One region of the Paenibacillus sp. EB106-05-06-XG162 genome, then DNA from elsewhere that is predicted to be linked to it. Evidence: a T-box and tRNA genes for the amino acid it is inferred to sense, from the RefSeq annotation. Region 1 holds a T-box; the other regions hold tRNA genes.
The links. A T-box is a leader RNA that pairs with one kind of tRNA and senses whether it is charged. The one in region 1 lies ahead of AC3WU2_RS19910 (arginine--tRNA ligase), so its partner is inferred to be a tRNA-Arg.
Positions count from the first base shown of each region.

Region 2: it encodes a tRNA-Arg, which carries the amino acid that the T-box ahead of AC3WU2_RS19910 (arginine--tRNA ligase) is inferred to sense. The anticodon was not compared.
Region 3: it encodes a tRNA-Arg, which carries the amino acid that the T-box ahead of AC3WU2_RS19910 (arginine--tRNA ligase) is inferred to sense. The anticodon was not compared.

Region 1 is NZ_JBYTDT010000010.1:33,879-36,151, reverse strand. Features, by position in the region: gene AC3WU2_RS19910 (arginine--tRNA ligase) at 1-1,407, opposite strand, end outside; T-box leader at 1,450-1,682, opposite strand; gene AC3WU2_RS19905 (ArsR/SmtB family transcription factor) at 1,894-2,273, shown strand, end outside.
Region 2 is NZ_JBYTDT010000003.1:303,052-305,324, reverse strand. Features, by position in the region: gene yjcZ (sporulation protein YjcZ) at 45-149, shown strand; tRNA gene AC3WU2_RS10165 (tRNA-Arg) at 1,091-1,167, opposite strand; gene AC3WU2_RS10160 (hypothetical protein) at 1,279-2,223, shown strand.
Region 3 is NZ_JBYTDT010000008.1:31,889-34,161, forward strand. Features, by position in the region: gene AC3WU2_RS17615 (PdaC/SigV domain-containing protein) at 1-3, shown strand, start outside; gene clpP (ATP-dependent Clp endopeptidase proteolytic subunit ClpP) at 80-661, opposite strand; tRNA gene AC3WU2_RS17625 (tRNA-Arg) at 791-865, opposite strand; gene AC3WU2_RS17630 (sugar-binding transcriptional regulator) at 1,136-2,182, shown strand; gene gap (type I glyceraldehyde-3-phosphate dehydrogenase) at 2,255-2,273, shown strand, end outside.

The sequences.
Region 1 (2,273 bases):
CGCAATCACCTGCTCCATCAGATCGAGCAGCTGGGAGATCTTGATGCCAATGCCTTGACGGCCGGACATCGCGTAGGCATGCTTGCCGTCCGACGTATCGATGCCAAGATCGGCCGCCGATCGCGGGCTAAGCGAGACTACGCCATAGCTGATATGGCGTAGTTGGTCCGCTTGGGCTGTGAAGCCGAGCACCTCTAGCGCTTGCTTCACCATCATCTGTGGGTACGCTTGGCGAGCATCGATGACGTTAATGACGGTGTCTGCTTGACCGAAGGCGCCGGTGTCAGCAGGTGCCCCAGCTGCTCCAGCGGCGGCGGTAGTCGTATATAACTCGTCCGCGAATCGTTTATAACCGAAATCTTTGCCCAGCAAACCGAACTTCCAGAGATGGTAGGCGATATCTTTCGCTGTATACGTCAGAAGGCCATTGGAACGAACCAGTACTTTGTCTTGCTGATGTTCGCTTTCTGCTTCATGCTCATCACAACTCTCCTCGCCAACGCTCCCTATCTCTCCTTGCTTCAGCACCCAACAGCCGGCCAACTTGCCCGCCTTCTCCTGCTTGAATTGCGAAGTCTGCTGCAGAAGCTGAAAGGCAGCATCCCAGAACCCTTCACGCACAATATTGCTCTCCCAGACGAGTAAATGATAGGCAATGCCGAACTGCTCCATCTCCTCCAATTGCTCACGTACGATGCGCTCGGCGACGAGCATCCCCATCCAAGCTGTATTGTTATGACCTTCTTCCAATGCATGGAGGACGGCGGAACGCTCTTGCTCCAATCCAGGATTAACCTTGTATTCCCGATGCAGCGAGGAATAGACATCCCAACAGAAATCCCCGAATCGTGCATACTCGTGCTGAAGCGGCGTGTGGAGCATTCCGACGACCGTATCTGCGAGTTGATTGCCGAGATCATCGATGTAATTGTGCACCTCGACCTCAACGCCTGTACGTCTTAGTAGACGAACGATGCTGTCACCGATGCAAGCATTGCGAAGATGGCCGATATGGGCGGATTTGTTCGGATTGATTGACGTATGCTCGACGATCGCTTTCTGTTCTCCAGTGCTTTCAAGCAGCCAATCCCGGCTCGCCCATACACCCCAATCGATAGACAAGTTAATGAATCCCGGCGGTGCAACCTCGATCTTATGAATAAGCTGCTCCATCTTACCATCTTGCGTAAGTTGGGCCACAATCTCAGAAGCCAACAACATCGGTGATTTGCGCACAACCTTCGCCAGCTGCATCGCGATATTCGTGGAATAATCTCCGTGCTCTATATGGGATGGCTGCTCGACCCGCACGGCGACTTGCGAATTCTGCTCCGAAGCAAATGACAGCTCATAAAGACGTGTAATCGCCTTCTCGATGTGAGTGATGATAAATAATTGTAATCTCATACGAATTCCTCCCTAGAAATGAAAAAAACAGCCCTGTCTCAATGAAGAGACGAAGGCTGTTGCTTCGCGGTACCACTCTTGTTGCTAGACATGATGTGTCTAACCCCTCTAGCCGATAACGGACGGCGCCGAATCTCCATACCACAGCGGCTGCAGCGCGCTGGTTCAGCAGATTTCCTCCCGGGTCCGCTTCATTCATGCTGTCGTACCGGCTCACACTATCCCGGTTCGCTTGGACGCTTCACATGAATTACTCTCCCGATCAACGAAATTGAATATATATTGTCAAACACTATACAAAATCTGTGAAATAAATGCAAGTGGCAGATGACCGGGAACGAGTCTATGTTAGTTCTCGGGGCCCCCACTTTGTGGGGTTATTTTAGGGGTACGCTACAGAACCGCTTGATTATAGATACAGTTTTCTATACATTTAGAAGGTAAAAATATCGATACACGTAAGAGATAGGAAAGGAGCGGAGGTGTGTGGCATTGAATTATCGCTTGTGCGTGAGATTTACGCCGTTGCATGAATTTATTAGCAGTCTGCATACTTATTTATGCCGCAAGTCCTATAAGAAGATTGATCTGTCGATGGAATGGGTCGAGACAACGCAGGAGCGATTAACACCTGAACTCCAAAGGTTGCTGGACAGCACCGAGGTGAACGGTGATTGGAGATTTATCTATTTGCTGGCCATTGTCTGTCCGGACTCGACATCTCCCGAAGAGCTCGTGACGTGGATTGAAGGTCATTCCGTGGGTGAGTTATACGAACTGTTGTCGCAATATGGCAATGATTTTCCAGCTCAGATGGAAGCGTTCCGCACGCATGCAGTTCAATTGTTGACGGCTTGGAATGAAGA
Region 2 (2,273 bases), on a different contig from region 1:
GCCTTCATAACATATCGGGTACTCAATAATAGGGAGGTGTTAAAATGTCCGATATACGTGGAGGTTTGTTTACAAGCACTAGTACTATCCTTGTATTGTTCATCTTGTTAGTTATTGTCGCTTGCGCTTGCTGTGGTTTTGGTATCTAATAATGCCGAATAGTACAGTTAGTGCTTAATGATGATAACGTAGATATAGAAATGAAAAGAGCCTCGGAGTGATCCGGGGCTTCCTAACCCAATAACTAACTTCTAGTGTTCTTTCTTCGTCTACATAGGTTAAATTTGCAACGGGGAATGATAGCTGAATAATACATGGATAAACCCGGTTATGCCGGGTTATTTAGTGCAGAAATTCATGTGTAAAAAATGTGTAAAGTGATATGAGCTTCTATCGTATCCAAACGTATTCTAATGACCCTATCGAACTCCCGACCGACGGCTTAGAAGGCCGTTATCGCCCCGCTAAATCCTCGAAGACGAGGGCATTTTCATATATTCGCGTTGCGACCTTGATTCCAATATAGTGGAATAACCAGTAACAACCATCCAAACAAAGTGAGCTCAACCTTCATAACATAACATGTACTCAAAAACAGGGAGGTGTTAACATGGGAGAGTTTCGTGAACGCTTTACAAGTACAGGTACTATCCTTGTATTGTTCATCTTGTTAGTAATAGTAGCTTGTAGTTGTGGCTTCGGTTTTGGTATCTAATAATGCCGATAAAGTACAGTTAGTGCCTAATGATGATAACAATGAAAAGAGCCTCGGAGTGATCCGGGGCTTCCTAACCCAATAACTAACTACTAGTGTTCTTTCTTCTTTCGTCTACATAGGTTAAATTTGCAGTGACAGATTAACTTAACGGGGAATGATAGCTGAATAATACATGGAATAGACCCGGTTATGCCGGGTTATTTAGTGCAGAAATTCATGTGTGAAAAATGTGTAAAGTGATATGAGCTTTTATCGTATTCAAACGTATTCTAATGCCCTTATGTATAATAAAGCAAAAAGCCGTAAACCCTTAATTATCAAAGGTTTACGGCTTGTTATCTATACAATCAATCTATGTAATATAAGAATAGATGGCGTCCCAGAAGAGATTCGAACTCCCGACCGACGGCTTAGAAGGCCGTTGCTCTATCCAGCTGAGCTACTGGGACAACAGAACCTATTGTAACAAAAGATTTGATGAAGTGCAATAGAAAATTTTAATTTTATTCGGTATAATTAGTTTTGATCAGAATAAGCACGCGTTGCATAGGAGAAAGTTGGTGCATCTTATTACGAAATCGCATGAGCAAGACACCTATCCGAACAATATTATATTATTCCCAAAGATGCTGGATGTGTATCAGATTCAGCTGACGCGTTTCCTGGAGACGGAACAGTATGGAGAAGCCGTTCGTTTGCTTCAATTTCTGCTGGGTTGTCAGGGCGTTGAACAGCATAAGACCGAATGGCAGGCTCTATTGGACTGGCTGCTCGGGGCTTTTCCAGATGCAGGGGCGATTGAAGGAGTTCCGCTGGATGAAGTGGACGAGAGCGAAGGAGACATGGCTGAGCAGTATTTTCGTAATAAGGTGGACCAAGACCCTGATTATGTGAATAAGCTTCTCGATAGCATCGTGAACGGTCCCTTGACGCCGCAGAAGCTGTTAGGGCTTGAGCAGCTCACTTATTTGGACCACCCCGAGATCGATGACGTCCTGCGTTCGTGGTTGGTTATGGAGCGGCTTCCTGCACTGCTGCAGTTCCATATTCTTCAGACACTGCGCAAACGCGGGGCCAGAGGGACCATTCAATTTACCCGCGGCCAAGAGACGGTTGAGCTCGAGATTCAAGATACGCCTGTTGGATATGATGATTTCCCATCCGCGGTACGCAGTGTCCCAGAACGGGTCCGTGAGCAGACAGAGGTACAAGATCCTGGGCTCTCTTTACTTGCGTTAGATCTGTGGCAGCAATGTGTAATGGCAATGTACGGTACACCTGCTTACCGAAGCATTCTGGCCGATGAGGATGCGACGATTGATATTTGGGCGGCGGCGCTGCATATTTGGATGAGAGAGATGCTGTCAGGCGGCCATGACATCGATGCAGAACGTATCGAAATTAGGGAGTGTTACGGAATTACGGACGCGCTAAGGTTCCGAATGGAGCAAGCGCATAAGCACCTCAAAAACTTAATCGAAAGCCCGCTATTACGCATGGAATAACGAACTATAGAGAGGAAACGCATTTTAGGCGGTTTCTGTCAAGTCGCATT
Region 3 (2,273 bases), on a different contig from region 1:
TAGAAGCTCTCGTGTGGTAGCTCATACAATAAAACCCCCATGCATTGGATGCATGGGGGTTTGTCGTCTTGCGTATAACTTACAGCTTCTCAAGAACCTTGTCGACCAATCCGTATTCCGCAGCTTCATAAGCGCTCATGAAGTAGTCGCGGTCGGTATCCTTCTCGATACGCTCTAGCGGCTGGCCACTGCGATCCGCAAGAATTTTGTTCAGATGATCACGCATCTTGATAATGCGTTTCGCGCGAATTTCAATATCGCTGGCTTGGCCTTCTGCTCCACCTAATGGTTGATGGATCATGACTTCACTGTTCGGCAGTGCGAAGCGTTTGCCCTTCACCCCTGCTGTAAGCAAGAAGGCGCCCATGGAAGCTGCCATACCGACGCAAATCGTCGATACATCTGGTTTAATGAATTGCATTGTATCGTAAATCGCCATACCTGCCGTAATCGATCCGCCCGGGCTATTGATATACAGCGAGATGTCCTTCTCTGGATCTTCTGCTGCAAGGAATAGCATTTGCGCAATAATCGAATTCGCTACCACGTCATTAACGGGTGAGCCTAAGAAAATAATACGATCTTTCAACAGCCTTGAATAAATGTCATATGAACGTTCGCCGCGGTTCGTCTGTTCCACGACCATAGGAATGTAACTCACAGAAAATCCTCCTCTACTCACATCGACTAGCTTTCCACCAAATCATACTCCAAATCAGAACAAAAGTCAAAGATAGTCAAACTGGTGATACAAAAAAATCAGCCGAAGCTGATTCTGTGTGTGTATGTATGGCGCGCCCGCTAGGAATCGAACCTAGATCTCAGGCTCCGGAGGCCTACGTCATATCCATTGGACCACGGGCGCAAAAAGGATAGCAAGGAGAATTATATGCTATAAACCATAGAAATGCAAGTCCTAATCTGATTATCAAGAGAAACTTCTATCGAAATACACCCGAAGATGAGCTACCGAGTTAAAAAGGGCTATTCCACGATGTATAAGTTTCTGTAAACATGTGAATTCTACATGCGGTACACTTGCAAACTGCTCTCGAAAGGGTTAAACTAGAGGTGGGACTAAAAAGGTTTCCGTGGGACGTTTTCGGGCCAACTAAAGTTGCAGGAGTGGAAAGAAATGCGGAAAATATTAGAGATAGAAAAGCAACTTCTGCCTGATCTCATGGAAATACTAAAAAAGAGATATGAAATCCTTCATCAAATCAAGCTGTCTGAGTTAGTCGGGCGCAGGACGCTGGCGACTTCCTTAGAGATGACCGAGCGGGTACTGCGTGCAGAGACAGATTTATTAAAGACACAAGGACTCATTGAAATTGAGAGCGCAGGGATGCGCCTAAGTTCAGCCGGAGAGAAGCTGCTAGAGGACTTAGAATCCATTGTGAAAGAACTGTTCGGTCTAACAAATATGGAGGAGCGAATTCGCAAGTCTTTCGGTCTTCAGCAAGTGCTGATTGTACCGGGTGATTCGGATCGTTCGCCGCTTACGAAGCGAGATCTTGGTCTTGCAGCATGTAAAGTGCTTCGTAAAGTGATGGGTAAAGATGATGTCGTTGCTCTCACTGGCGGTTCCACACTGGCTCAGATGGCAGAACAGATGACTTCAACGACGCCGATGAAATCCAATTGGTTCGTGCCAGCTCGTGGCGGTTTAGGCGAGAGTCTTGATTATCAAGCCAACACCATCGCATCGAAGATGGCAAAACGTGTAGGCGCACAATATCGATTACTGCATGTCCCGGATCTTCTCAGCGAAGAGGCATATCAGTCCTTGATGCAAGAACCGAATATTCTAGAGATTGTGGAGTTCATTCGGAAAGCTCGCATTGTCGTTCATGGGATTGGAGACGCCTTTGTGATGGCCAAACGAAGACGGGTCGATCAACAGATGGTGGATGCCTTAAGGCAGGAGGGTGCTCTAGCGGAAGCTTACGGGTACTATTTTGACCGACAAGGCAATGTGGTTCACAAGATGGTGTCCTTAGGACTTCGACTCGAAGAGATTCAAGAAATGGAACTCGTGATTGCCATTGCTGGCGGTGCTAGTAAAGGAGCAGCGATTCATTCCGTCTTGAAATTCGGGCGTGAGAATGTGCTCATTATTGACGAAGGTGCAGCGCTTGAAATCATTCGATTGATGGATGCAGAAGAACAAGAAGTAAGTTAACAATGTTGTGGTCTTGACGAGCCCTCAGGTTTGTCTTGAGTATATATAAATTAATTTTAGGAGGAATCATCAATGGTTAAAGTTGGTATTA